3 regions of the Ancylobacter polymorphus genome follow, and region 3 is predicted to be linked to each of the others. Evidence: riboswitches for the same ligand, from Rfam matches in the RefSeq annotation. Region 3 holds a riboswitch; each other region holds the start of a gene.

Region 1 (9,668 bases), 2.2 Mb from region 3:
CGCCAAGCGGGTGATGGACACGCTGGTGACCATGAGCCGCGACCACGGCATCGCGCTGGTCGTCTCGCTGCATCAGGTGGATTACGCCACCGCCTATTTCGACCGCGTCGTGGCGATGAACGCCGGCAAGGTCGTGTTCGATGGGCCCGCCTCGCAGATCAACGCGGCCTTTTTGACCGAGCTCTACGGCGCCAGCGCCGAGGAGCTGATCCTGCCCAGCCAGTTCGTGGTGCCGGCGCCCGCCGACGCCGCCCCCCAAACCCAGACCGTTTCCTGACAGGAGCACCCCCCATGAAACGTCTCATCGCCGCCGGCCTCGCGCTGGCCGCTCTCGCGAGCACCCCGGTTCGCGCCGAAGAGATCAAGGAGCTGAACTTCGGCTTCATCTCCACCGAGTCCTCGGCCAACCTTGCCAAGAGCTTCGAGCCCCTGCTCAAGGACATGGAAAAGGCCATCGGCATTCCGGTGAAGCCCTTCTTCGTCGGTGACTATGCCGGCGTGATCGAGGGCATGCGCTTCAAGAAGGTGGATATCGGCTGGTTCGGCAACAAGTCGGCGATGGAAGCGGTGGACCGCGCCAATGGCGAAGTGTTCGTCAAGACCGCCAAGCCGGACGGTTCCTCGGGCTACTACTCGCTGATCGTCACCAATGTCGACCGCAACGACATCAACGATCTGAAGGACGTGATCGACTGCTCGAAGGGCTTCAACTTCGGCAATGGCGACCCGAACTCCACCTCGGGCTTCCTGGTCCCCAGCTACTACGTCTTCGCGCTCAACAATATCGACCCGAACAAGTGCTACAAGCGCGTCGTCGCCTCGAACCATGAGGGCAACCTGCTGGCGGTCGCCAACAAGCAGGTCGACTTCGCCACCAACAACACCGAAAACGTCTCGCGCCTGCAGCAGACCCGCCCGGCCGAAGCCGCCAAGATCAAGGAAATCTGGCGCTCGCCGCTGATCGCCGGCGACCCGATCGTGTGGCGCAAGGACCTGCCGGCCGATCTCAAGGCGAAGATCTACTACTTCTTCATGAGCTATGGCCGCCTCGGCACCGACGAGGAAGTCGCCCACGCCCGCGAAGTCCTCGCCAAGACCTCCGACGGCTGGGGCCCGTTCCTCGCCTCCTCCGACGCCCAGCTGCTGCCGATCCGCCAGCTTGAGCTGTTCAAGGCCAAGGTGAAGCTGCAGAACGACGACAAGCTCTCGGCCGACGAGAAGGCGAAGAAGATCAGCGAGATCGACGCCAAGCTCGCCGCGCTGGTGGAAGAGCAGAAGAAGTTCCCCGCCATGTGAGACGTGCGGGGCCGCTCGTCCGGTCCCGCCTTCTTGCCACGCATGCACGTATCCCGGACGGCCGAAAGGCCGATCCGGGATCGCTGTGACAGAGCCCGCCGATAATGCAGGCCGCACGACGTTCACGGGGATAGCCAATGTTTGCCGCCGCCGACGCCGCCCACCGCACCGCCACGCGCACCATGCCCGCCCCGCCGGTGACCCCGCTGGCCACCCGCCTGTTCCGTCTCGCGGTCGCGGCGCTCACCATCGTGGTGCTGGTCGCCGCCTGGTATGAGGCGGAGATGAACCCGGCGCAGCTCGTCCGCGACGCCGGCAACATGGCGACGCTCGGCGCCGACTTCCTGCGCCCCGATTTCACCGACTGGGATGTCTACGCCAACGCCATGCTGGAAACGCTGGCGATCGCCATCTGGGGCACGCTGCTCGCCGTCATCGCCGGCATTCCGCTCGGCATTCTCTCGGCGGAGAATGTCGCCCCGCACTGGCTGGCCTTCGTCATCCGCCGGCTGATGGACGCCTGCCGCGCCATCAACGAACTCGTCTTCGCGCTGATCTTCATCGCCGCCGTCGGCCTCGGCCCCTTCGCCGGCGTGCTGGCGCTGTTCATCCACACCACGGGCGTCGTCGCCAAGCTGTTCTCCGAGGCGGTGGAGGCCATCGACCCCGCGCCGGTGGAGGGCATTCGCGGCACGGGCGGCACCTGGCTGCAGGAGATCATCTATGGCGTGCTGCCGCAGGTGCTGCCGCTGTGGATTTCCTATGCGCTGTACCGCTTCGAATCCAATGTCCGCTCCGCCACCGTGCTCGGCATTGTCGGCGGCGGCGGCATCGGCATGACCTTCAACGAGACCATGCGCGGCTTTCTCTATTCGCAGGCCTCGGCGATCCTGATCATCGTCATCATCACCGTGACGGTGCTCGACATGGTGAGCCAGCGCATCCGCAAGAAATTCATCTGACCCCGCGCCTCCCGGTACTGGCACCCATCAGAAGCGCGGGCGCCCGGCGTCCGCGCTTTTGCCGTTTCGCACGCGAGAGTGCGATCCGATCAGACTGAATCGATCTGCTCGGTAAATCGCCCTCTAACTCCAAGATAGAGCACGCGTTATCCGATCAGCTTGCGATGCAAGCTGATCGGCGCGTGCTCTAGGGGCGGCGGTACCCCTGCATGGTGCGCAAGCTCTCCAATCGGTAATGTGGCGGACACGGTCCCGCCAGCTTCGCCCGGCGTAGATGAGCGGATCGCGACCTCTGCCCGGAGTAGCCCCCTTGCACGCCCTTCGTTCCCTGCTCGCCGATGTCTGGCGGCTGTCCATTCCCTATTTCCGCGGTGAGGATCGCTGGCGCGGCGGCGCGCTGCTGGCGGCGATCATCGCGCTGGAGGTCGGCTGGGTCTATGTGATCGTGCTGATCAACGAGTGGAACGCGGTGTTCTACAACGCGATCCAGGAAAAAAACTACCCCGCCTTCGTCCACCAGCTCTGGATCTTCGCGCTCTATGCGGCGGTGGCCATCGCGGTGGCGGTGTACCAGATCTATCTGCGCCAGTGGCTGCAAATACGCTGGCGTACCTGGATGACGGAGAAATACCTCACCGCCTGGCTGGCGGACGAGACCCATTACCGCATGCGGCTGAAGGGCGACGAGGCGGACAACCCCGACCAGCGTATCGCCGAAGACATCAGCTCCTATGTCACCCAGACGCTCAGCCTGTTCCTCGGCGTGCTGAACGCGGTGATGACGCTCGCCTCCTTCGCCGTCATCCTGTGGGGGCTGTCGGGCGATTTCAGCTTCAACCTGTTCGGCACCGACTGGAGAATCCCCGGCTATCTCGTCTGGGCCGCCTTTGCCTATGCGGCGCTCGGCACCTATCTCACCCATCTCATCGGCCGGGTGCTGATCAAGCTGAACTACGACCAGCAGCGTTTCGAGGCGAATTACCGTGTCGATCTGGTGCGGGTGCGCGAGAATGGCGAGCAGATCGCGCTGATGCAGGGCGGCCCGGTGGAGCGCACCCGCCTGCTCTCGCGCTTCGGCCATGTCGTGCACAATTATTGGGGCATCATGATCGCGCAGAAGCGGCTGACCTGGTTCACGGCCGGCTATGGCCAACTCTCGGTCATCTTCCCCTTCATCGTCGTCGCCCCGGCCTATTTCACCGGCGCGATCCAGCTCGGCCAGCTGATGCAGACCTCCTCGGCCTTCGGCCAGGTGCAGGGCGCGTTCTCCTTCTTCATCAACGCCTATACGACGCTGGCGGAGTGGAAATCGGTGGTCGACCGTCTGGTCGGCTTCGAGCGCTCGGTGCAGGAGACGCAGGCCGAGGCGCTGCGCAGCGAGTTCCGCCGCGTGCCGGCGCACGGGCCGGCGCCGCTGTCGGCACATTCCATGGAGGTGCGGCTGCCGGATGGGCGGGCGCTTTTGGAAGTGGCGGCGCTGGATCTCGCGCGTGGCGAGCGTGTGCTGCTCACCGGCCCTTCGGGCAGCGGCAAGAGCACGCTCTTGCGCGCCATCGCCGGCATCTGGCCGCATGGCCATGGCGAGGTGGGGATAGCGCCCGGCGCGCGGGTGCTGACCCTGCCGCAGCGGCCCTATCTGCCCTTCGGCACGCTGCGCGGCGCGCTCGCCTATCCCGACCCGCTGGAGAACTATGACGACGAGCGCCTGCGCGAGGCGCTGGAAGCGGTGGGCCTGCCGGCACTCGCCGCGCGGCTGGACGAGAGCGGGCCGTGGGCCTCCATCCTCTCCGGCGGCGAACAGCAGCGCCTCGCCGTGGCGCGCGCGCTGCTGGTGGAACCCGATGTGCTGCTGCTCGACGAGGCGACCTCCGCGCTCGACGAAGCAAGCGAGGCGGCGCTCTACCGCCTGCTGCGCGCACGGCTGCCGCAGACCGCGCTGCTCTCCATCGGCCATCGCTCGACGCTGATCGAGCAGCATGAGCGCCAGCTGGTGCTGACCCGCGAGGGCGAGGGGCCGGCGCGGCTGACCGATCTGCCGCCGGCGCCAGCGCCGGCGGCAGCGTGAGCGATCAGCGCGAGGCGGCGGCGCGGGCCTCCGCCTCGATGGCCAGCGTCCGCTCCAGCAGGATCTCGTAGATCGGCCGCCCGCCCAGTGACAGAAACACCATATGGGCGAAGATGGCGGTGATCATGACCGGCACCAGCACCGCATAGGCGCTGGTGAGTTCCAGCACAAGCACCATGCCGACCAGCGGCGCGCCGATGGTGGCGGCGAACAGCCCGCCCATGGCGGCGATAGCGAAGGTGGTGTGCGCGAGGTCCGGCAGGGTGAAAAACAGGTCCAGCGTGGTGCCGTAGCACAGGCCGATCGTGGTCGCGAGCGCGAGGATCGGCGCGAAGATGCCGCCGGCGACGCCGGTGGAATAGCTCGCCATGGTCATGACGAAGCGCAGCAGCACCACGAACACCAGCATGGCCAACGGCAGGTTCTCGCGCGTCAGCTGCACCGCCAGCAGCTCGCCGCCCTGCGTCGCCTCCGGCCGCACAAACATCAGCACGCCGACGGTGAGGCCGACAAAGGCCGGAAAGATGTAGAAGGAGCTGCGCTGGCCGAACCGGCGCACATGGTCGAGCGACCACACCAGCGTACGGTTGAACACGAAGCCGGCGCCGCCGAGGATCACGCCCAAGACGGCGAAGGCCGGTAGCCAGACATAGGGAATGGTGGCGGCTTCCAGCAGCATATAGGGCCGGCTGCCGGTGAGATATTCGGTGACGATGGCGCTGGCGATGGATGCCAGCACCACGGCGATATAGGTGCGCGAGGAATAGGGGAACTGCCGGCGCGTTTCCTCGATGACGAACAGCACGGCGGCGAGCGGGGCGTTGAAGGCGGCGGCAAGGCCAGCCGCGCCGCCGGCGGCGAGCAGGCCGCGCATGTCCTCGCCCGACCATTTCATTAGGTCGGAGGCCGCCTTGGCCACGGAGGCGCCGATATGGATGGTCGGTCCCTCGCGCCCCAGCACCATGCCGGAAGAAAGCGAGAGCAGGCCGGCGACGAACTTCACCGGCAGCACGCGATGCCAGCGCACCTCGCGCAGCCCCTCCATCGCGCCTTCGATCTCCGGCACGCCGGAGCCGCTGGCTTCCGGCGCGAAGGTGCGCACCAGCCAGAGCGAGACCAGCGTCATGGCGGCGGCGACCAGCGCGGCGGCGGCGTAGAGCGGGAGCCCGTCCAACCCCAGCCCGGTGTCGAGATAGGCCGGCCAGGCGGCGGTGAGTTTTTCGACGCCGACATGAAAGGCCGAGCCGAGAACGCCGACGACGGCGCCCACGCCGACCGCCACGAGGTGATACGCCAGATTGCCCATGCCTGCCCTTCCGCGTCCCAACGGCCCCCGCATCGGTTAGCACCCTCGGGCAGGGATCGGAAGGCATGATGCGACCGTCATGGCCGTGGCGCGCCCGGCCATGACGGCGTGACGCCTCCGGCTCAGGGCAGGGCGGGCGTATAGACGCTGGCCGGCTCGACCGTGTCGATCAGGCCATGGCTCTTCATGAATTCGCCGAAGCGGACATAGCGGCCCTCGTCCCGCGCCGCCGGAGCATGGGCGAAGCGGCGCAGCGTGTCGGTCCAGGCGGTGCGGTTCAGTTCGTCGTCGAGCTTCGGGTTGGCCTTGACGAACACGCCCCAGGCCTCCTCGGGGTGGTTGAGGATGTAGATCGTCGCTTCTTCCACGGCCGCCAGGAAGCGCGTGAGGCGCGGATCGGCGAGCTTGTCCTTGTGGGTGACATAGATCAGCTCGTCGAAGACCGGCACGCCGTGCTCCTCGGGGAAGAAGGCGACGCCTTCCTTGCCTTCCAGCCGGATCTGGGTGAGTTCGAAATTGCGGTAGGCGCCGATCACCGCGTCGACCTTGCCGGCGACCAGTGCGGGGGAGAGGGCGAAATTGACGTTGATCATGGTCACGTCGGTCGGCTTCAGCCCGGCGCTCGCCAGCATGGTGCCGAGCAGCGCGTCTTCCAGCCCGGCGACGGAATAGCCGACCGTCTTGCCCTTGAGATCGGCGAGCGACTTCACCGGGCCGTCCTTCAGCGCCACCAGCGCGGTGAGCGGGGTGGAGATGAGCGTGCCGAAGCGCACCAGCGGCAGGCCTTCCTTCACCTGCAGATAAAGGCTCGGCTGGTAGCTCACCGCGATATCCGCCTGACCGGCGGCGACGAGGCGCGGCGGGGCGGCGGGATCGGCCGGGGCGACCAGCTCGACATCGAGATCATGGGCTTTGAACAGCCCCTTTTCCTGCGCGATGATCAGCGGCGCATGGTCGGGGTTCACATACCAGTCGAGCAGCACGGTGAGCTTGTCCGCCGCCGCGGCCGGGGCCAGCGAGAGCGACAGGGCGAGGATGAGGCCGCCGGTGCGGGCGGCGAGGTTCTTGAACATGGATCTCCTCCCAGTTGGAGACCCGGCGCGAGCTTTCGGGGGAAATCCGGCGCGGGAGTCACGCGCCGCGTGAGGCCCCGCCGTCGCTCCGTCCCTTCGCCGGCATGACCCGGATCAGGTTCAAAGGGTCTGGCTTCTGCCATCTCAGCCCCTTGATCGGTGAGGATCGCGGGACACCCCTCGGACGCGCGCAGGCTAACAGAGCCGCCGGGCAGGGGCAAATGGGGGCTCTAACCGCGATCGTGTGTGGCCTTGGTATCAAACGCACACCGTCATCCTGAGGTGCCCGGCCGCAGGCCGGGCCTCGAAGGATGCCCATTGCGTGGGGGCATAACGAACCATCCTTCGAGGCTCGCTGCGCTCGCACCTCAGGATGACGGTGCGCTTGATTGTGTCCGGGAAAGAGGAGGGCTCCTCACTCCCCCCGCCAGCCCTCGGCATAGACGATGCGTTCCACCCCGGCGAAGCGGGCGTGGCGGGTGAGCTCGGTGTCGAGCGCGTCGAGCCGCCCCTTGGTGGCGCGCACGCCGGGCTCCAGCCACAGCCGGCGCACATCCAGCGTGCCGGCCTTGCGGTCCGCCTTCATGTCGAGGCGCCCGACCATGCGGTCGCCTTCCAGGATCGGGAAAACGTAATAGCCATAGACGCGCTTTTCCGCCGGCACGAACACCTCGATGCGGTAGGAGAAGCCGAACAGCCGCTCCGCCCGGGCGCGGTCGCGCAGCAGCGGGTCGAACGGGCTCAGCACCCGCAGTCGCGCCGGCGGGGCGGGCAGCGCGGCGAACAGGGCGGCGCTACCGGCGAAGGCGTGCGAGGCGCGGGGCTTTCCACTTTGTCCCTTGCCGTCCACCCCCTCGATCAGCACCGGCTCCAGCCGGTCGCGGTTGGCCTCCACCCATTCTTTCGCCTCGGTCGGGGTGACGAGGTCCCAGAAGGCGGCGATCTCGCCATGAGTGGCGAAGCCGAGCCGCTGCAGCGCCGACGCGCAGGCCCAGTCGATGAAGGCGGCCTCATCGACCTCGGCGTCGCGATGCCGGGCGGGAATGACCCGCTCGGTGAGGTCATAGACCTTCTGGAAGCCCTCGCGGCCGGCGATCGCCAGCGCGCCGGTGCGCCAGTGATATTCCAGCGCGGTCTTTTCCGGGTGCCAGTTCCACCAGCCGCCGGGCGGGCGCTTCTCGGCCTCGAAGTGCCGCGCCATCAGCGGCCCTTCGCGGCGCACCCGTTCCAGCACATGGTCGACATAGGTTTCGAAGCCGTTCTCGTGCCAGGAGCGCCAGCGTTCGGCGAGCGTTGCTTTCGCGCGGGCGAAGCGGTGCTTCCAATAGGGGAAGAAGGTCGAGGGGATGATCGCCGCGTCATGCGTCCAGTGCTCGAACAGCGCGTGGTCCTTTTCCAGCAGCGCAGTAAGATGCTCGCGCCTGTAGCTCGGGTTGCGGGCGAACAGGATGTGGTGATGCGCCCGCTCCACCGTGGCGATGCTGTCCACCTGCACGAAGCCGATGGCCTCGATCAGTTCCAGCAGCCCGGCCTTGCTCAGCGCCCCGCGCGGGCGGCTGAGCCCCTGGGTGGCGAGGAAGACGCGGCGGGCGTCGCTATTGGAGAGGCGAATCGTCATGGCCCGATCTTAGGACGCGGCGGGCGACGGGAACAGATGGAGTACGAAACGCGCGACCTCGTGAGCCGGCGGCCGTTGCGGGAGGCGGAGAAGGAAACTAGAAAGAAGGCACTGCACGCGGAGCGCGGTGCAGGCCGGGAGTGCCGACGGGCATCTCCGGTGAACCGCGCGCGTGCACGTAAGCGTTAACGTCACTCAACGCGCATGATCGAACGGCCTTCGGGACGTGATCGGCGCGGCTTTGTCCTACCGGTGCGTTCATGGCCGGAGAGGACCCGAAATGAACGTTGCCAGCCCTGTTTTTCCCGCCGCCCCCGCGCTGAACCGCCTGCGCTTCGAGCCGAAGCGGCGCCGCCTCACCGTGCTCTCGACCGAGCATGTCACACCCTCCATGCTGCGCCTTGTGCTCGGCGGCGAGGACCTCGCCGATTTCGTCAGCGCCGCGCCGGACGACCATGTGAAACTCGCCATCACCCGGCCGGATGGGACGGAGGAGCGGCGCGACTACACACCCCGGCGCTTCGATGCGGCGCGGCGCGCGCTCACCCTCGATTTCGCGCTGCACGAGGCCGGGCCCGCCACCCTCTGGGCGATGGCGGCCCGGCCGGGCGACCGGCTCGACGTGCTCGGCCCGCGCGGCTCTGCCGTGATCGAGGACGCCACGGTGGCGCACTGGCTCCTCATCGGCGATGAGACGGCGCTGCCGGCCATTGGCCGGCGCATCGAGGAGGCAGCTGCGGGCACGCGCCTCACCAGCCTTGTCGCGGTGACGGGCGCCGGCGAGGAGCAGCGTTTCGCCACGGCGGCGACGCTCGACTCGCGCTGGATCCATCGCCCGGCCAGCGCGCTCACCGAGGCCGCACCGTTCATCGCCGCACTTGAGACGATGGAACTGGCGCCGGCCACCTATGTCTGGCTCGCGGCCGAGGCGGCCGTGGCGCGGGCGGTGCGGGCCTATCTGACCGAGCGGCGCGGCGTCCCGCTCGGCTGGATCAAGGCCGCCGGCTACTGGGTGCTGGGCCAGGCCGACGCGCATGAGAAGATGGGGTGAAGTCGAAGGTGCGGGGAGGCGCCCGCTCAGGCGGGCGCGTTCGCCCCGGTGGTCTCCGGCGCCCAGGGCAGCAGTCGCGTGAGCCCGCGATCCACCAGCGTGAACAGGATCAGCGCCATGGCGAGCAGCACGGCGAGCGCAGCGAACACCATGTCGGTCTGCATGCGGGCATTGGAATAGATCATGAGATAGCCGAGCCCGGCGGAGGCGCCGACCCATTCGCCCACCACCGCGCCGATGGGGGCGACGGCGGTGGCGACCTTCAGCCCGGAGGCCAGCGCCGGCAGCGCGGCGGGA
Region 2 (9,668 bases), 360 kb from region 3:
TTGCCCGCCGGCAGGACCTGAAGCCGGAAGCGGTGGATGTGCCGGAACTTGTGCTCGGCATGGCGGAGATGATGCGCCGTTCCATCGGCCCGGCGGTGCGCATCGAGACGCGTTTTCCGCTCGGCCTGCCGCTGGCGCGGGTCGACGCCAACCAGCTTGAACTTGCTCTGTTGAACCTCGCGGTGAATGCCCGCGACGCCATGCCCGATGGAGGGGTGATCACCATCGCCGCGCGGGAGGAAAACGTCGCCGCGCCGGCCGGGGACGATGTGGTCGAGCCGGGGCGGCTGAAGCCGGGGCATTATTTCTGCCTGTCGATCGCCGATACCGGCAGCGGCATGGATGCGGAAACGCTGGCGCGTGCGGCCGAACCCTTTTTCACCACCAAGGGCGTCGGCAAAGGCACAGGGCTCGGTCTCGCCATGGTTCACGGTCTCGCCGCCCAGTCGGATGGGCGGCTTGTGCTCTCCAGTACGCCCGGCAAGGGCACGACCGCCACGATCTATCTGCCGGTCGCCGAGGTGGCGCGGCCGGCTCCCACGGCCGAGGTCGAGGATGAAAGCGGCGTGCCGGATGGCGAGGACGGCGCCCAGCGGGTTCTGGTGGTCGATGACGATCCGCTGGTACTTTCCGCCACCGGCGCCATGCTGGAGGATCTCGGCTGCGTCGTCACCGAGGCTATTTCCGCGCGGGAAGCGTTGGAATTGCTCGATTCCGGGCAGGTGTTCGATGTGGTGCTCACCGATCAGGCCATGCCGGGCATGACCGGGGTGCAGATGGCGGCGGTGATCGAGCAGCGCTGGCCGGAACTGCCCGTGGTTCTCGGAACCGGCTATGCCGAACTGCCGGCCGATGCCAGGGCCGGCCTGCCGCGCCTCGGCAAACCCTTCAGCCGCGAGGCGCTGAAGCGCGCCATTGTCGCGGCGACGCGCAAGGTGCCGAGCAATGTGGTGCCAATGTCGCGGCGGGGCTGAGCACCCGTTGGATTATTGACAAGCGCCGGTGACATTCGCCGGCTGAGTGATTATATCCAGAGCGTCCAGGGGAGCCTCGTCAGGAGGCTGAGAGGCCATCGGCGCGTTCGCGCGGCATGGCGACCCTTTGAACCTGATCCAGTTGACACTGGCGGAGGGAGGGAGTGCATAGTGTCTCCTCACACGAAATCGACTGAAACGACAACGGCTTACCCCATGGCGAACGCCATGCGGGTGAAGGTGGTCGGCGCGGGCGTTGCCGGGCTCACCTGCGCCCATGCCTTTGCGCTGCGCGGCGCGCAGGTGACGGTGGTGGACCGCCGGCCGGGGTCGGGGCAGGGCTGCTCCTGGTATGCCGGCGGCATGCTGGCGCCGTGGTGCGAGCGCGAGAGCGCGGAGCCGCTGATCGTCGATCTCGGTTTGGAATCACAGGCTTACTGGCAGGTGGCGGTGCCGGATGTGCCCAATGAGGGCTCGCTGGTGCTGGCCCAGCCGCGCGATCTCGCGGACCTGCGGAGGTTTTCGCGAAGAACCGAGCATTTCGAATGGGTTGACGGGGCGCGGATCGGCGAATTGGAACCCGATCTTGAGGGGCGTTTCGACCAGGGGCTGTTCTTCCCCACCGAGGCGCATCTTGAGCCGCGCAAGGCACTGGCGGCCCTGACCCGGCGGCTGGTCGACGAGCATCGGGTTACCTTCCGCTTCGAGGCCGATGGGTTCGATGAGGTGGACGATGAGGCCGGCGCGGCCGGCGAGGCCGATCTCGTGGTCGATTGCCGCGGCCTGGCGGCGCGCGACACGCTCGCCGACCTGCGCGGGGTGAAGGGCGAGATGCTGGTGCTCTATTCCACCGAGGTGGCGCTCAGCCGTCCGGTGCGCATGCTGCACCCGCGCATCCCGGTCTATATCGTCCCGCGCGGCGACGGGCATTTCATGATCGGGGCGACCTCGATCGAGAATGACGAGCGCGGCCGGGTGACGGGGCGCTCCATGCTGGAACTGCTCGGCGCGGTCTATGCGCTGCACCCCGCCTTTGGCGAGGCGGAGATCGTCGAGATCGGCGCGGATGTGCGCCCGGCCTTCCCGGACAACCTTCCGCGCCTGCGCAAGCGCGGCAACACGATCTATGTGAACGGCCTTTACCGCCATGGCTTCCTCGCCGCCCCCGCTCTGGCGCGCCGGGCGGCGGAACTGGCGTTTGACGGGACCTATTTCCCGGAGGTGATGGATGAAGATCATCGTCAATGGTGAACCGGCCAGCACCGACGCCGCCACGCTGGCGGACCTTCTGGCCGAACTCGAACTCGCCGACGCCATCGTGGCGACGGCGGTGAATGGCGACATGGTGAGGGCCGCGCGCCGCACGGCGACCCCGATTGCCGATGGCGACCGGGTGGAGATCCTCGCCCCCATGCAGGGTGGATGAACCATGGATGCGATGACAGGCCTGACGACCGGCATCGGCACCGACAAGGTGACCTTCTACGACACGGAAATCTCCTCGCGCCTGCTGCTCGGCACGGCGCAATACCCGTCCCCGGCGATCCTCGCTGAGGCGATCCGCGCCTCGGGGGCGGACATCGTCACCGTCTCGCTGCGACGCGAATCCGGCGCGGCGAAGGCGGGCCAGAGCTTCTGGCAGCTGATCCGCGATCTAGGGGTGAAGGTGCTGCCCAACACCGCCGGCTGCAAGACGGTGAAGGAAGCCGTAACCACCGCCGAGATGGCGCGCGAACTCTTCGGCACGCCCTGGGTGAAGCTGGAGGTGATCGGCGAGGACGACACGCTGCAGCCCGACGTGTTCGGGCTGGTGGAGGCGGCGCGCATCCTCTCCCGCGACGGCTTTCAGGTGTTCCCCTACACCACGGAAGACCTCGTCGTGGCGGAGAAGCTGCTCTCCGCCGGCTGCGAGGTGCTGATGCCCTGGGGCGCGCCGATCGGCTCCGGGCGCGGGCTCAACAACCCCTATGGGCTGCGCTCCATGCGGGCGCATTTCCCCGGCGTGCCGCTGGTGGTGGATGCCGGCGTCGGCGTGCCCTCGCATGCGGCGGCGGCCATGGAACTCGGCTATGACGCGGTGCTGCTGAACACGGCGGTGGCCAAGGCCGGCGATCCCGTGCGCATGGCCCGCGCCTTCGCCGCCGCCATCGCGGCGGGCCGCGAGGCGGTGCTGGCGGACCCCATGGAGGTGCGCGACATGGCGGCGCCTTCCACCCCTGTGATGGGCCGGGCCTTTGTCGGCTCCTGAGAACCAAGCGTGAGTGCGTGATGAAGCTCGATCCGTTCTATCTCATCGTCGACCGCGCCTCCTGGCTGCCCCGCCTGCTGCCGCAGGGGGTGAAGCTGGTGCAATTGCGCGCCAAGGACATGGACGAGGCCGAGCTGCGGCGCGAGATCGCCACCGCGCGCGAGGTGTGCGCGCGCTATGGCGCGCAGCTGATCGTCAATGACTATTGGAAGCTCGCCATCGAGCTCGGCTGCGATTTCGTCCATCTCGGGCAGGAGGACCTCGCCGAGGCCGATGTGCCGGCCATGCGCCGCGCCGGGCTTAAGCTCGGCATCAGCACCCATGACGAGGCGGAGCTGGAAGCCGCGCTGCTGGCGGGGCCGGATTATGTCGCGCTCGGCCCGGTCTACCCCACCATCCTGAAGAAGATGCGCTGGGCGCCGCAGGGGCTGGAGCGGGTGACGCAGTGGAAGAAGCGGATCGGCGACCTGCCGCTGGTCGGCATTGGCGGCCTCACCATCGAGCGCGCGCCGGGCGTGCAGCAGGCAGGCGCGGACAGCCTCGCCGTCGTCACCGACATTCTCTTGAACGCCAATCCGGAAGCGCGCGCGCGCGAATGGGTGCTGGCGACGCGGTAGCGATGGGCTCATCCCACCCTCGCACCCCTCATCCCCGGGCTTGACCCGGGGACCCAGACTTTCCGCACGCGCCGGTGACACAGGCTTGGCGCAGGCCGTCCCGGTCGTCTGGGTGCCCGGGTCACGCCCGGGCATGAGCGAGGTGAGGGGACGCGTGCGCGTCAGCTCTACGTCTCCGAGTGCGGACATTCGTCTTGCCCTCATCCCCGGGCTTGAGGGAGGCAATGGCCCGTCATCCCGGACGACGCAGCGCGTCGATCCGGGATCGTTTTCCGGGGCAGATCGGCGCGCGATCCCGGCTCTCCGCTTCGCTGCGGCCGGGATGACGGCTGGGAGTGATCGCCCCGGAGCCCTCGGTGCCTGGGTCACGCCCGGGCATGAGGGGGGAATGGCCCGTCATCCCGGACGACGCAGCGCGTCGATCCGGGATCATTTTCCGGGGCAGATCGGCGCGCGATCCCGGCTCTCCGCTTCGCTGCGGCCGGGATGACGGCTTGGGGGTGATCGCCCCGGAGCCCTCGGTGCCCGGGTCACGCCCGGGCATGAGGCAGGAGAGCGGCCTTAGCCGGCGGCGCGGCGCTGGCGCAGCAGGGCGGCGAGTTTGGCCATTTCCGGCGGCGGCTCGCGTTCGATGCGGGAGTATTCCCGCCCGTCCGGCGTGCGGCGGAATAGGCCGAATTCCACCATTTCCCGCCGCAGCAGCGCGTAGTCTCCGAACAAGTGTTCGGCGTTGAGCAGCTCGTTCATCCGCCGCTCGGGGAAGGTCTCGCCGCTCGGCAGGCGCGACCACAGCAGCCACAGGCAGAGGATCTGCTGGTTGCGCTTCTTCGGCCAGCGCACCAGCCGGCCCTGCGGATCGAACAGCCGCAGCGCCTTCTCGCAGCGCGTATGGTCCGCCACCGGCGGCGGTTCGGGCGGGGCGGCCGACAGCCGGCCGCGCGCCTGCGCATCCGCCCGCAAATGCTGGAAATTGCGATAACCGGCGCCGCGCGCCAGCAGGTTCAGCAGTTCGACATGGCCGGCCGGGCGGTCGAGCGCGGCAAGGCCCTGATGCAGGGTCCGGGCGAGCGCAGAAATATCCGGCGCCTCATAGGCCAGATGGAGTCGGGGCATGACTTATCCTCGTTGGTGCCCTTTCGCGAGGAAATGTCGGGGTTGCCGTCTTGCGACCGGGCACAAGGACAAGTGCGGGGTGCGAATGTTGAGCAGGTTTAGCTCCCCTCGCGGGGCGGCAACGCCTCGGTGAACTGCAGACCGTGGCGCAGAGATAGGCGAGGCCGGGCGCGATGTCCAGAGGCGCGGCCGCGTCCCTGACCTAGACGCATGCGCCACCCCTCATCCCCGGGCTTGACCCGGGGATCCAGACTTTTCCGTGAGAGCACCGGGGCCGCTGGGTGCCCGGGTCAAGCCCGGGTATGAGGGGGTGGTGGCTCGTCATCCCGGACGGCTGGGAGCCTACGCCTCCGCCGCTCAGGCCGCGCCGGTGAAGCTCCGCTCCATTTCGCGGCGCAGGCGCACCGCCGGGCTGTCCTTCACCTCGACATCGGCCCAGCCGACGATCTCGCCTTCCGCAATGTCGCGGTTGAGCGTGACGTGATGGGCGAGGCCGATGGGCAGGCCGCCCTTCGCCAGCGAGGTGGCGGCGGGGAAGAGCTTGCCCCAGACGGTGAAGCCGCCTTCGCCATCCAGCGTCTCGCCGGCCTTTAGCGGGCGCTTCGCCACCGCCACCACATCGGCATTGAAGGCTTCCGTCACCCCCGTCGGCTCATGGCGCAGCGCCGCCGAGGCGACGCTGACGCCGAGTTCCAGCCCGATGAGGTGATAGGGCCGGTAGAGCGCGGTGGTGCGGCCGGAGGCATCCGTCACCACGCCATATTCCTTGAAGCAGCGCCGGGCATAATCGCCGCGCGGGCTGGGATCGGCGTCGAACACGACATAGACGCCCCAGCGCAGATCGCGGAACACCGGGCGGCCGTCGCGCTCCAGCGAGGAGACGGTTTCCACCGTGCCGGAATGCTCCAGCACCCCGCCCTGTTCGCGCGGGCGGAGAATGGTGGCGAGGTCGTCGACGCCGCAGGGCGGGAACAGCAACCCGTCGGAAGGCGCCTTCAGTCCCGCCGCATTGGCGATGGCGGCCATTTCGATGGAGGATTTGGTGCCGTCGGCGAAGGAGTTGAACATCTGCGCGTTCATGCCTCCCTCCGCCGCCTGTTCGGCGGTGAGGCCGTAGAGGCTCCAGATCGTGTCGGGCGTCGAGCGGTGGAAGCTCGGCAGGTATTTGGTGCCCTTGCCGGCGCAGACGACGTTGAAGCCGCAGGTGCGGGCCCAGTCGACCATCTCGCATACCAGCGCCGGCTGGTCGCCATAGGCCATGGAATAGACCACGCCGGCCTTGCGGGCGCGCTCGGCCAGAAGCGGGCCGACCAGCACGTCGGCCTCCACCGTGACCATGATGACGTGCCGGCCATGCTCGATTGCCAGCAGCGCATGGGCGGCGCCGCCGGCGGGGCTGCCGGTGACTTCCACCACGACATCGAGCCCGTCGGTGGCGATGAGCGCGGCCGCGTCATCGGTCAGCATGGTGCGGCCGGTGCCCAGCGCCTCGGTGAAGGAGGAGGCGACGACGGCGTCCGCGTCCCAGCCGGTCGCCTCCAGCGCGGCGCGGGCGCGCGGCACGGAGAGATCGGCAATGCCGAGCAGATGCAGGCCCGGCGTGGTGCGCAGCTGCGAGAGGAACATGGAGCCGAACTTGCCGGCGCCGATGAGGCCGACACGGACGGGCCGGCCGGCATCGGCGCGGGCCCGGAGCAGGCGGGCGAGATTCATGGCGTTTCCTTGATGCGTTTCGTCCCGGGAGGGCGGCCGGGCTTATGCTGCCCGGTCCGTTTGGTCGCCCGCCGGTTCGGGCCGGCGGGGATGGGATCAGCCGGCGGCGGCGCGGCCCTGCGGGCGGGCCTCTTCCGCGGCCACGGCCTCGATGACGGCGGGAGCGGGCGGGACGGCCGGCGCCTCGGCTTCGGCGCGCTCGGCCTCAGAGCGGTCGGCGGCGGCCTTGAGGTCGAGAATGCGGTCGGCGAGGCTCGGCGGCGCGCCGGGCACGCGCGTGTGCTCGGCGAGCAGCGCCTCGATCTTCGAGCCCGGCCCTTCCAGCCGGGCGGTGAGATGGGCGACCCCGGCGGCGATGTCGCTGATATGCTCCCGCAGCAGTGCCGCGGCTTCCGTGCCGTTTTCCGCCGCGCCATTGGCGGCCGGCGGCACGGCGGCGGCGAGTGCGGTGAGCTGTTCGATCCGCTCCTGCAGCGCCGCGCGTTCGTCCTGCGCGCGGGTGAGAGCCTCCTGCACCTTGGCCAGTTCGTCCTTCATCGCGTGGTTCCGGCGCAGTTCGGTTGCGAGGCTTTCGCCCGTGGTGCGGACCGTCTCGCGCTCGCTCGCCAGATGGGCGTTGGCGGCGACGAGCTGGCGGTCGAGTTCGTGGATGCGGTCTTTCAGCGTGTCGCGCAGCGTGGTCAGCGCCACATGCTCGATCTGCAGCCCTTCCTCACGCGAACGGGTGTCCTCGAAGGCGTCGCGGGTGCGGGCAAGTTCCGCGCGGGTATGGAGCAGCGCGGAGCGGGCTTCTTCCAGCGCGCTGGTGGTCGTCTCCAGCTCGGCCAGCAGATGGTCGCGATGGGTGGAGACGCTGGCATGTTCGGTCTGCAGCGCGTCGAGCTCGGTGGAGAGGCGGTCGATCGTGTCCTGCCGCAGGCGCAGGGCCTCGGCCTGGCGGACGATCTCGCCATATTGCGCGGCGGTGCGAACCTGCTGGCGCTCGACTTCCATCTCCAGCCGGCGGATGCCGACGGCGAAGAGGGCGCGCTGTTCGTCCTTGTCGGCCTGCACCTCGGCGATGGAGACGGGAATCGCGCCCTCGATCCGCTTGCGGGTGAGCCGCACCGCCCGGCGCCACACGGCCGGCAGCGTCAGCAGCGCCAGCAGGGTCGCGGCCAGGAAGCCGATGGCGCAATACATGATCGCTTCGATCATGCGGTGATTTCACCTCACAACGCGGCGGCGGTCGGGAGCGGGACCGCCGGCCAGGGAGCCAACAGGTTACAGATACCAAAACGGCCGGGCTAGCCCGGCCGCACGGCATTCGGTGAGACGGTTCAGAAAGGATTCCACGTCGCCGAGGGGGTGAACTTCAGATAGCCGATATTGGCGCCGAGGCGCACGCCGACGCCGGAGCGGATCGGCACCACGACGATATTGTCGGAGGCCAGCGCCGTCATGCCGAAGCCGGCGACGAAATAGGCCGAGCCGGAAATGCCGCCGAAGCGCCGGTAAATGTCGTTGATGCCGTTGAGGTTGTACACAAGGATCATGGTGCGGGCGCCGTCGCCGCCGAAATCCCAGCCGAGCGAGGGGCCCTGCCAGTAGACCTTCAGGTCGCCGGCATTGCGGGTGTAGAGCGTGCCGTCGCCATAGCGCAGGCCGCCGACAAAGGCGCCGGAGCCCTCCTGGCCGAGAATATAGCCATTGGGCTGGCCCCACTGGCTGACCGCCTTCTCGATCGACAGAGCAAGGCCGCGCGAGACCTCGCCGAAGAAGCCATGGCCCTTCTCCACCAGTTCGTCCGTGGAATAGGTGCCGCCGGCCTGCTGCGCCGCCGCGGGCGGGGCGAGGAAGGGCAGGGCGCAGAGAAGGGCGAAGCAGGCATAAAGGGCGCGCAAGGTCGGCATGGACGGTCTCGCGTTTGATCACGACAGGCAGGGCGCCGCCGGTGACGGGCCCGTTTCAGGACCCGGGCAACCGGCACCGCGTGCCTATCAATAGCATGGAGTGCGACCAGAGAAAGGCATGGCCGGCCCAAAAGGGCGGAAGCGGGGCAGGTGTGGCCCGGCGGCCTTGCCTCACGCCTCGCGGCCGCGGGCGATGAAACCGTGCACCCGATAGTCCGCCTGCGTGCGCGCATAGGGCAGGGCGCTGCCATCGGGCCGGCGCACGCTGCCCCCCGCCGCCCGCACCAGCGCATGGCCGGCGGCGACATCCCATTCGCACACCGTGCCGAAGCGCGGATAGAGATCGGCCCGCCCTTCCGCCACCAGGCCGAATTTCAGCGCCGAGCCGCAGCTGATCGATTCGGCGATGTCGAGATTGGCGAGGAAGGCCGAGGTGTCCGGGTCGAGATGCGAGCGGCTGGCGACGGCGATGAGCCCCTTTTCCGGCATGGGCCGGCAGCGAATCGGCGTCCAGCTCGCGGGAGCGGCGTCGTTGCCGCCGAGAAAGGCGAGCCCGCCTTCCGCCGTGGTGGCGCCGGCATAGAGCTTGTTCACCGCCGGGGCGAGCACGATGCCGATGCTCGGCACACCGGCTTCCACCAGCCCGATATTGACGGTGAACTCGCCGCTGGCACCGATGAATTCGCGCGTGCCGTCGAGCGGATCGACCAGAAGGAAGGTATCGGCCGGCGCTTCGCCCTGGCCCTGCGCCACCGCCTCCTCGGCGATGACGGGCACGCCCGGCAGCAGGCGGGCGAGTTCCTCGCGCAGGATCGCCTCGGCGGCGAGGTCGGCGGCGGTGACGGGGCTTTCGTCGCTCTTGCGCGCACTAGCCAAACCCCCGCTGGCGAGCCCTTCGGCGCGGATGCGCAGAATGACCTCTCCCGCCTTCAGCGCCGCGTCGGCGAGGGCGGAGAGCAGGCTGAGGGCGGGCGGCAGGTGCGGGGGAAGAGAGGACATTGCGCGCGTGTTTCCGGCTGGAACGGGAGAGCGGAGGGGGAGAAACGGTTGGCCTCCATGGGAGCGCGGTGTATCACACCCGGCGATGCCGGCCACACAGGCCGGCGCGATT
Region 3 (9,668 bases):
GCTTCTGCGAACGACTTGCAAACCCTTGTGCTTGCTTGATTTCTGCCCGCCAAGCGACTAAGCGCTGCGGCAGCGGGCGCGCGGCGCCGGAACGGGTTTGCGCCGATGACTGTCTCCTCGCGGATCGCCTTGATCAATGTCGGCGTCAGCCTCGCCGTGCTGGGGCTGAAATATCTCGCCTTCCTGCTCACCGGCAGCGTCGCGCTGTATTCGGACGCGCTGGAGAGCATCGTCAATGTGGCAACCGCCATCACGGCGGTGCTGGCGCTGCGGGTCAGCGCCAAGCCGGCCGATGCCGCCCATCCCTATGGCTATGCCAAGGCCGAGTATTTCTCCGCCGTCATCGTCGGCGTGCTGATCGTGGTGGCGGCGATCTCGATCCTGCGCGAGGTCTATCTCGGCTGGCTGGAACCGCACAGCTTCGATGCCTCGCCGCAGGGTCTGGCGATCAACGCCGCCGCGACGGTCATCAACGGCATCTGGTGCGCGGTGCTGATCCGCGAAGGCCGGCGCGCGCGCTCCCCCGCTCTGGCGGCCGACGGGCGGCATCTGTTCACCGATGTGCTGTCCTCGGCCGGCGTGCTGCTCGGCGTGGTGCTGGCGGTGCTGTCGGGCTGGGAGAAGCTCGATCTCGTGCTCGCCGGCCTCGTCGCGGTCAACATCCTCTGGTCGGGCTGGTCGGTACTGAAGGAGAGCGTCGGCGGGCTGATGGATCAGGCCGTGCCGGCGGAGACGCTGGAGCGCATCCGCAAGCGCATCGCCGCCGAGGCCACCGGCGCCATCGAGGCGCATGATCTGCGCACCCGCCAGGCCGGACGCATGACCTTCGTCGATTTCCACCTCGTCGTGCCCGGCGACATGCCGGTCAGCGAAGCCCACGCCATCTGCGACCGTATCGAGGACGCGCTGGAAGCGGAGGTTGCCGATATCCTGGTCAACATCCATGTCGAGCCGGAAGTGAAGGCCAAGCAGCAGGGCGTGCCGGTTCTCTGAGGCTCACTTGCCCGCGCGCAGCGCCGCCACCAGCTCCGGCGTCGGATAGGAGTCGGCCGGCAGGCCGAGCCGCATCTGCTCGACCTTGATCGCCTGCCGCGTCGCCGCCCCGACGATGCCGTCGACCCGGCCCACATGGTGCCCGCGCGCGTTGAGCAGCGTCTGCAGGTCCTTCACCTCGGCCATGGAGAGCACCGGAATCTTGTCGCCCTGCCCCCGGTTGAACGGCCCGGCGCCAGCGACGCGCGAGGCGAGATAGGCGGCTGACGTGGCGTAGGTCAGCGAGTTGTTCCACTCGGTGAACACATCGAAATTGGGATAGACGAGGAAGGCCGGGCCGTTGCGCCCCATCGGCAGCAGCAGCGAGGCGGGAAGCTGGTCGGCGGGAAGCTGGCCACCGCCCGCCCGCACCACGCCCATGCGCGCCCATTGCGCGCGGGGAATCTTGATCGACAGGTCCGCCTGGTCCCAGGGCAGGTTGGGCGGCACGCGCACCTCTTCCAGCCAGGGCTGACCGGCCTTCCAGCCCAGCGCCTTGATGTAATTGGCCGCCGAGGCCAGCGCGTCGGGCGCCGAGCGGATGAGATCGACCCGCCCGTCGCCGTCGAAATCGACGCCATAGTTGAGATAATGGTCGGGCAGGAACTGGAACTGGCCGAGTTCCCCCGCCCACGGCCCGCGCATCGTCTGCACGGTGAGGTCGCCGCGATCGATGATCTTCAACGCCGCCATCAGCTGGGTGCGGAACATTTCCGCGCGCCGGCAGTCCCAGGCCAGCGTGGCGACGGAGCGGATGGTCGGCTTGTCGCCCATGAAGGCGCCGAAATCGGTTTCCAGCCCCCAGAACGCCACCAGCACCGCGCCCGGCACGCCGAATCGCTGCTCGATGCGGCTGAACAGATCGGGATTGGCCTGGATCTTCTGCCGGCCCTGCTGGATGCGATAATTCGCCACCATGCGGTCGGAGAACTGGAAGAAGCTCTGGCCGAACACCTTCTGCCCGCGATCGGTTCCGACAATGTCGGGGGCATAGGTCAGGCCGTTGAGCGCCGCCGCCACCGTGCGCGGCGACACGCCTTCCGCCACCGCCTGCTGCTTGAAGCCGGCAAGCCAGGCGTCGAAGCCGGCGCCGCTGCGCCCGCAATTCTCCTGCGCCGAGGCGGCGGAGGAGAAGGCCAAAGGCGCGGCCAGCGCCACCAGTGCGGCCATCCGGCCGATCGAATTCTTCCAGCGGCGCATGGCACTCCCCGACCTGTCGTTCTGCAATCGTCTCGCCGTCAGCCATTCTACAGGAATACGGCAGCGGCAGGGTGACGGTTCAGGCCGATTGACCCCGGCTCCCGTTTCACCCAAGATCGACCCGTTCCAAGGGGAGCCCCGCTAGGGGGCTGAGAGAGCGCCGGCTGTGCCGCAAGGCACCGCAACGCGATGACCCTTCGAACCTGATCCGGGTCATGCCGGCGAAGGGATCGGAACCGAATGGCGTCGCCACGCGCGGGTTCAGGCCGCGTCCCGCGCCGCCATCCTTCCCCAACGTCATACGCCCGGATCTCCCCAACCCTCTGGTTCTGGAGATCCAGCATGTCGTCCAAGTCCCCCGACAACCTCAGCGTCGCCACCGGGCCGATTCCCGGCTCCCGTCGCCTCTATGCCGAATGCCCCGTGCGCGGCTTCCGCGTGCCATTCCGCGAAATCCTGCTGCACCCCTCGGCCGGCGAGCCCAATCTCGCGGTCTATGACGCCTCCGGCCCCTATACCGATGTCGAGGCCCGCATCGACATCGCCGCCGGCCTCCCCCGCCCGCGCGACGCCTGGGTGCAGGCGCGCGGCGATGTGGAGGCCTATGACGGGCGCGCGGTGAAGCCAGAGGATAACGGCCATGTCCCGGCCGACCGGCTCGTCACCCCCTTCCCGCTCGCCCACCGCCCGCTGCGGGCCCGGTCCGGCGCGGTGACGCAGATGGCCTATGCCCGCGCCGGCACCGTCACGGCGGAGATGGAATATGTCGCCTTGCGCGAGAACGGCCTGCGCGATCGCCTGCGCGACATCATCCGCGACGGCGAGGATTTCGGCGCCGCCATCCCCGATGTGGTGACACCGGAATTCGTGCGCGACGAGGTGGCGCGCGGGCGCGCCGTCATTCCCGCCAATATCAACCATGGCGAATTGGAGCCGATGGCGATCGGCCGCAATTTCCTGGTCAAGATCAACGCCAATATCGGCAATTCCGCCGTCACCTCCTCGGTCGCCGACGAGGTGGACAAGATGGTGTGGGCGATACGCTGGGGCGCCGACACGGTGATGGACCTCTCGACCGGGCGGAATATCCACAACATTCGCGACTGGATCATCCGCAACGCCCCCGTGCCCATCGGCACCGTGCCCATCTATCAGGCGCTGGAGAAGGTCGGCGGCATCGCCGAGGACCTGACCTGGGAGGTGTTTCGCGACACGCTGGTCGAGCAGGCCGAGCAGGGCGTGGACTATTTCACCATCCATGCCGGCGTGCGGCTCGCTCACGTTCCGCTCACCGCCAGTCGCGTCACCGGCATCGTCTCGCGCGGCGGCTCCATCATGGCGAAATGGTGCCTCGCCCATCACCGCGAGAGCTTTCTCTATGAGCGATTCGCCGAGATCTGCGAGATCATGCGCGCCTATGATGTCACCTTCTCGCTCGGCGACGGGCTGCGGCCCGGCTCCATTGCCGACGCCAATGACGCGGCGCAGTTCGCCGAGCTGGAGACGCTGGGCGAGCTGACGCAGATCGCCTGGGCGCGGGACTGCCAGGTGATGATCGAGGGGCCCGGCCATGTGCCCATGCACAAGATCAAGGCCAATATGGACAAGCAGCTCGCCACCTGCGGCGAGGCGCCCTTCTACACGCTAGGGCCGCTGACCACCGACATCGCGCCGGGCTATGACCACATCACCTCAGCCATCGGCGCGGCGATGATCGGCTGGTTTGGCACCGCCATGCTCTGCTACGTCACGCCGAAGGAGCATCTCGGCCTGCCCAACCGCGACGACGTGAAGACCGGCGTCATCACCTACAAGATCGCCGCCCACGCCGCCGACCTCGCCAAGGGGCACCCGCTGGCGCGGGCCTGGGACGACGCGCTCTCACGGGCTCGCTTCGAGTTCCGCTGGCAGGACCAGTTCAACCTCGCCCTCGACCCCGACACCGCCCTCGCCTTCCATGACGAGACGCTGCCGAAGGAGGCGCACAAGCTGGCGCATTTCTGCTCCATGTGCGGGCCGAAATTCTGCTCGATGAAGATCAGTCACGTAATCCGCGACACCGCCCGGCAGGCGGAAGAGGCCGCGCAGGGCATGGAGGACATGGCCGCCCGCTTCCGCGACGGCGGCGGCCAGCTCTATCGCGATGTCACAGCGGCAGAGTAGTTTTGGCGCGGCCGGGGCTTTCCCGGCCGCGTTCTCATCGGGAGCCCTCGCTGCATGACGTCGTCCCCTGTCCGCCCCACCGTCGCCGTGCTCGCCCTCGTCGAGCGCGCGGGTGAGGTTCTGCTGGTGCGCCGCGCCAACCCGCCCGACCAGGGGCTATGGGGCTTTCCCGGCGGACGGGTGGAGCCGGGCGAGACCTATCGCGACGCGGCGCTGCGCGAGCTTCACGAGGAAACCGGCCTTCTCGCCGCAGATCCGCGCCTCATCACCGTGCTGGACTTCATCGAGCATGAGGCGTCCGGCACCCTCGCCCATCATTTCGCGATGATCGCCGTGCTGTGCCGCTGGCAGGCAGGCGAGGCCGTCGCCGCCGACGACGCGCTGGAAGCGCGCTGGTTCGACCGGGCCGAACTCGCCCGCCTCGGCCCCGCCGCCAGCCTGAAGGTGGAGTATCTCGCCGACCTCGCCCTGGCTGCGGCGAGCACCGACTGAGAACTCCGCAACGAAAAAGGGGCCCGCGAGGGCCCCTTGTCCAAGGTCGTTCCGTTGCGTCCCGGGCGGCGTTCGCCGCCCGGGACGCAAGCGGATCAGGCATGCGCCGAGGCGGTCGCGGTCTTGTCGACCGAAGGACCCATCGCGGCGGACTGCGCCACATGCGACTTCAGCGTGCGCGGCAGCAGGGTGATCGCCAGGAAGGCGGCGAACAGGTCCATGGCGGCGACGGTGTAGAGCACGGTCGACCAGGTGCCGGTGGCTTCCATCAGCAGGTTGCCGATCGGCACGAACAGCGCGCCGATGCCCTTGGCGCAGTAGAGCACGCCATAGATCTTGGCGATGTGCTTGGTGCCGAAGGCGTCGCCGGCCAGCGCCGAGAACAGCGAGTAGACTTCACCCCAGGCGAGGAACACGACGCCGGAGAGGATGAGGAAGGCCCACGGATTGTGGCCGAAATAGCCGAGCGCGATGATGCCCATGCCTTCGAGCGAGAAGGCGATGACCATGGTCTTCTCACGGCCGATATGGTCGGAGATCCAGCCGAACAGCGGACGCGAAATGCCGTTCATGACGCGGTCGAGCATCAGGGCGAGCGGCAGGGCGGCCATGGTGAAGAAGTACAGGTTGACCTCGAACTCCTTCACGCCGAGGTCCTGCGCGATCACGCCCAGCTGCGCCACGGCCATCATGCCGCCGGTGACGACGCAGGTGAACATGACCAGCATCAGCCAGAACAGCTTGGTGTTCAGGGCTTCCTTCAGGGTGTAGTCGCGGCGGCTCTGGTTGAGCTTGGTGGAGGCCTTGACCTCACCCGCCTTCGGCGAACGCAGGAACCACGCCGCGATGAAGGCGAGACCGCCCTGCAGCAGGCCGAAGAAGAAGAAGGTCTCCTGGAAGCCCGAGGATTCGATCATCGCCGCGATGGGCAGGATGGTGGCGGCCGAACCGGCGCCATAGCCACCGGCGGTGAGGCCGACGGCGAGGCCGCGGCGATCCGGGAACCACTTCAGCGCGTTGTTGATGCAGGTGGCGTAGATGGAGCCGACGCCGATGCCGCCAATGGCCGCGCCGACATAGAAGCCCATCAGGGTGGTGGCCTGCGAATTGATGACCCAGGCAGTGCCGATGAACAGGGCGCCGAAGGCGACCATCAGGCGGGGGCCGAACTTGTCGATGAAGTAGCCTTCGATCGGCGCCAGCCAGGTCTGCACCAGCACGAAGATGGTGAACGCCACCTGGATCGAGGCGCGCTCCCAGCCGAAGGTCTGCTGAATTTCAGGGACGAACAGGGTCCAGGCATACTGGATGTTGGCGGTCGCGATCATGCAGACCACCCCGACGACCAGCTGCATCCAGCGGCGGCTCTCAGAGAAATCCTGGCCCGGCCCGACAGCCGCCAGAGTCTTGGACGTATTCAAGGGCGATCTCCTCTCCCAAATCGATAAATGCCGCGGATCGGCTTTTTTGTTGCGGTCGCTCCTGGGCCTGTGGGGCCCGGGCGCCGGCTTGTCGTTGGTCCCGGGGGCGCTTTCTGCGTCGCCCCCGCGACGGCCGCTCGTGCGGCATCTTCTTCTCAAAGGTTGCGCGGTATCCGCCCCTGACGCCGCGTTCCGACACTTCGGAGACGCCCTGCCGCAGGGTTGCGGAACCGACCCGCTGAGCAAGGATCATAATCGACAATATTATGTATGCCAATTGGCTTTTATGACTCGCCAACCGTTCCGTAAGGCTAAAGATACCGAACAATTTTCATTTGGTTGGTCGGTGGCTATTAATAGATGTAACATCGTTGTCGTGCAACGACGCTGCGTCAGTTCAAATTCAGATAAAAGTTGAAGATCAGGAACGTTCGGGAAGGGTGACTTGGCGTTGTCACGTCGCACGACACGAATGCCCGAACGACGACACGAAAGCGCACGGTTCGCATCCCCTTCTCGCCGCCAGTTTACAATTGGAATGCTGTCAATCTTGCCGCCAATGGAGGGCAGGCGCGCGTCAGCTTCCGGTGTTCCGGAAAAGAAAAAGGGCCCGTCCGAGGACGGGCCCTGAAAGAAGGCCAGGGAAGGAGGGGGCAGCTTACTCGGCCGCCACCACCTTCGACGCGGCCGCCTGCGCCGCGGCGCGGCGCCCATGGGCGGAGGCGAGCGGCTTCAGCACCACCAGCGCCATCACGGCGGCGATGATGTTGAGCGCCGCGGCGGTGATGAACACCGCATGCCAGCTACCGGTCATGGTGGTGATGATGGAGGTGAACGGCACGATCAGCGCCGCCGTGCCCTTGGCGGTGTAGAGCAGGCCGGCATTGGTGGTGGCGAACTTCGAGCCGAAGGCGTCGCCGCACATGGCCGGGAACAGCGAGTAGATCTCGCCCCAGGCGAAGAAGACGAGGCCGGTGAGGATGACGAACAGCACCGGGTTATGGCCGAGCACGCTCAGCGCATAGATGCCGACGCCCTCGATGGCGAAGGCCACGAACATGGTGTTCTCGCGGCCGATCTGGTCCGACACCCAGCCGAAGAACGGACGGGTCAGGCCGTTAAGCACGCGGTCGATGGCGGCGGCGAAGGTCAGCGCCGGCAGGGTGATGCCGATCAGGCTCACCGGAATATCGGCGATGCCGAAATCCTTGGCGATCGGGCCGAGCTGGGCGGTCGCCATCAGGCCGCCGGCGGCCATCATGACGAACATCGCGTACATCACCCAGAACAGCGGGGTGGAGAGCATTTCCTTCGGCGCGAAATCGCGGGCCGACTGGGAGACCTTGGCCACGGCCTTGGCGGCGAAGGCGGCGATCTGCTCCTTCTTCGGCGCAACGAGGAAGAGGGCGAGCAGCGTGATCACCACGCCCTGGCCGACGCCGAAATAGAAGAAGGCGGCCTCATAGCCCTGATTCTTGATCATGTTCTGGATCGGAATCACGGTCAGCGCCGAGCCCGCGCCGAAGCCGGCGGCGGTGATGCCGGCGGCAAGGCCGCGACGATCCGGGAACCACTTCAGCGAGTTACCCACGCAGGTGCCGTACACCGCGCCAGCGCCGATACCGCCGAGAGCCGCGCCGACATAGAGCAGGGTCAGCGTGTCGGCATAGGAGTTGATCACCCAGGCAAGGCCGCACAGCAGGCCGCCGAACAGCACCACGACGCGCGGGCCGTACTTGTCGACGAACCAGCCCTCAACCGGCACCAGCCAGGTCTCAGTGACGATGAAGATGGAGAACGCCACCTGGATCGCCGCGCGATCCCAGCCGTGGGTTTCCTGCATCGGATTGACGAAGAAGGTCCAGCCATACTGCATGTTGGCGATCATGCACATGCAGATCACGCCGAACACCAGCTGCAGCCAGCGCTTTTTATTGATGGATGCCGTTGCGTCAGATGTCATGTTGTCCTCGAACGTTTCCCAACGTAAACTGACCGACTATTTTCTGTTTTCTTATTGAATGCCCGCTACGCACGCCCATCCGGGCGGGTCATCAATCAGCCATTGAAACGACCATACTATGAATTTTGGGTAATGCAAAATTTTGCATACCACGAACACAGGCTATGTGTAGAACGCAGACTGACGTAACGGCATCTTCCCGTAGGGAATACTTGCCCATTATTACGTAGCGTCAGATGCCGCCTTGGATACGCAGGACGCCCGCGCGCCGGCGGAGCGCGCGGGTGAAAGGGTCCGGCCGGAAGCGCTGGGAAAGGCAGGCGCGGGGAACCCGCAGCGCCGGTAAGGGGCCTCCCGCATGGACATTCTGTATGTGTTATACGATGCTCACGATGCCTTGATCCGCCACAGAATCGCCAATGACAGGACAGGGTCGCGTGAAGGCCGCCAAAGCCGGCCGCGCCGCAGCCACGCTGCGACGGACAACAACAAGAACAAGACACCGAGCAACTGACGAGGAAACCGCCCGTGGAAAGCGCCGACACCCAGATGAGGCTGAACATCGCGCCTCTCGCCGCCAATACGAGCCTTCGCACGCTGGCCTATGACGCCATCAAGAAGGCCATCACCGAGATGGACATGTATGGCCAGGAGAGCGAGATCCGGCTCGATGAGCGGCAGCTCTCCCACGATCTCGGCGTCAGCCGCACGCCGATCCGCGAGGCACTGACCGTCCTCGAACAGGAAGGCTTCGTGCGCTCGGTGCCGCGCCGGGGCATCTTCGTCGTGCGCAAGTCCAAGCGCGAGATCATCGACATGATCATTGTCTGGGCGGCGCTGGAGAGCATGGCCGCCCGGCTGGCGACCAGCCGTGCCAGCGACCGCGACCTCGCGGAACTGCGCGACATGTTCCATGACTTCGAGGCCGAGGCGCCGGCCGAGCACATGAACGAGTACTCGAACGCCAATATCCGCTTCCACCAGACCATCATCCGCCTCGGCGGCTGCGCCATGATCGGCGAGGTGACGGAAAACCTGTTCATCCATATTCGCGGCATCCGCGCCGTCTCGGTGCGGCAGGAAAACCGCTCGGAGCGCTCGCTGCAGGAGCACCGCGCCATCATCGCCGCGCTGGTCGCCCGCGATGCCGATCTCGCCGAACGACTCGTGCGCGAGCACACGCTGGGCCTCGCCGCCCATGTGGAGAAGCACGGCCGCTTCCCCTCCTGACATCAGGCATGGTGCGGCGCACAGGTGCCGGCCGCTTCACGCGGCCGGTGCGCCGTCGTGGCGCGCGGGCGCGCCGCGCGTTCGCAAAGCGCTGAGAACGTAAGGCTTTCCGCCCCGGCGGCCGCAGATGCGCATCCCGGCCCGGACCTCCAATCACCCTACCTCAA

The links. Region 3 has a riboswitch for thiamine pyrophosphate ahead of thiC (phosphomethylpyrimidine synthase ThiC). Riboswitches for the same ligand answer to the same signal wherever they lie in the genome.
Region 1: it holds a riboswitch for thiamine pyrophosphate, as region 3 does, so the genes downstream of both, K9D25_RS20810 (ABC transporter substrate-binding protein) here and thiC (phosphomethylpyrimidine synthase ThiC) in region 3, are expected to answer to the same signal.
Region 2: it holds a riboswitch for thiamine pyrophosphate, as region 3 does, so the genes downstream of both, thiO (glycine oxidase ThiO) here and thiC (phosphomethylpyrimidine synthase ThiC) in region 3, are expected to answer to the same signal.

What each region holds. Positions count from the first base shown of each region.
Region 1 covers NZ_CP083239.1:4,340,329-4,349,996, reverse strand. The annotation lists gene phnC (phosphonate ABC transporter ATP-binding protein) at 1-277, shown strand, start outside; gene phnD (phosphonate ABC transporter substrate-binding protein) at 292-1,296, shown strand; gene phnE (phosphonate ABC transporter, permease protein PhnE) at 1,434-2,258, shown strand; gene K9D25_RS20820 (ABC transporter ATP-binding protein/permease) at 2,569-4,323, shown strand; gene clcA (H(+)/Cl(-) exchange transporter ClcA) at 4,328-5,629, opposite strand; gene K9D25_RS20810 (ABC transporter substrate-binding protein) at 5,752-6,702, opposite strand; TPP riboswitch at 6,777-6,893, opposite strand; gene K9D25_RS20805 (winged helix-turn-helix domain-containing protein) at 7,118-8,320, opposite strand; gene K9D25_RS20800 (siderophore-interacting protein) at 8,601-9,371, shown strand; gene K9D25_RS20795 (ABC transporter permease) at 9,398-9,668, opposite strand, start outside.
Region 2 covers NZ_CP083239.1:2,548,870-2,558,537, forward strand. The annotation lists gene K9D25_RS12020 (MHYT domain-containing protein) at 1-974, shown strand, start outside; TPP riboswitch at 1,032-1,151, shown strand; gene thiO (glycine oxidase ThiO) at 1,203-2,225, shown strand; gene thiS (sulfur carrier protein ThiS) at 2,203-2,400, shown strand; gene K9D25_RS12035 (thiazole synthase) at 2,404-3,222, shown strand; gene K9D25_RS12040 (thiamine phosphate synthase) at 3,243-3,839, shown strand; gene K9D25_RS12045 (DUF2087 domain-containing protein) at 4,401-4,952, opposite strand; gene K9D25_RS12050 (NAD(P)H-dependent oxidoreductase) at 5,310-6,665, opposite strand; gene K9D25_RS12055 (hypothetical protein) at 6,762-7,862, opposite strand; gene K9D25_RS12060 (DUF1134 domain-containing protein) at 7,985-8,557, opposite strand; gene K9D25_RS12065 (3'(2'),5'-bisphosphate nucleotidase CysQ family protein) at 8,729-9,556, opposite strand.
Region 3 covers NZ_CP083239.1:2,187,164-2,196,831, reverse strand. The annotation lists gene K9D25_RS10350 (cation diffusion facilitator family transporter) at 106-993, shown strand; gene K9D25_RS10345 (lytic murein transglycosylase) at 997-2,232, opposite strand; TPP riboswitch at 2,352-2,479, shown strand; gene thiC (phosphomethylpyrimidine synthase ThiC) at 2,575-4,395, shown strand; gene K9D25_RS10335 (NUDIX hydrolase) at 4,450-4,887, shown strand; gene oxlT (oxalate/formate MFS antiporter) at 4,983-6,215, opposite strand; gene oxlT (oxalate/formate MFS antiporter) at 6,967-8,271, opposite strand; gene K9D25_RS10320 (GntR family transcriptional regulator) at 8,821-9,501, shown strand.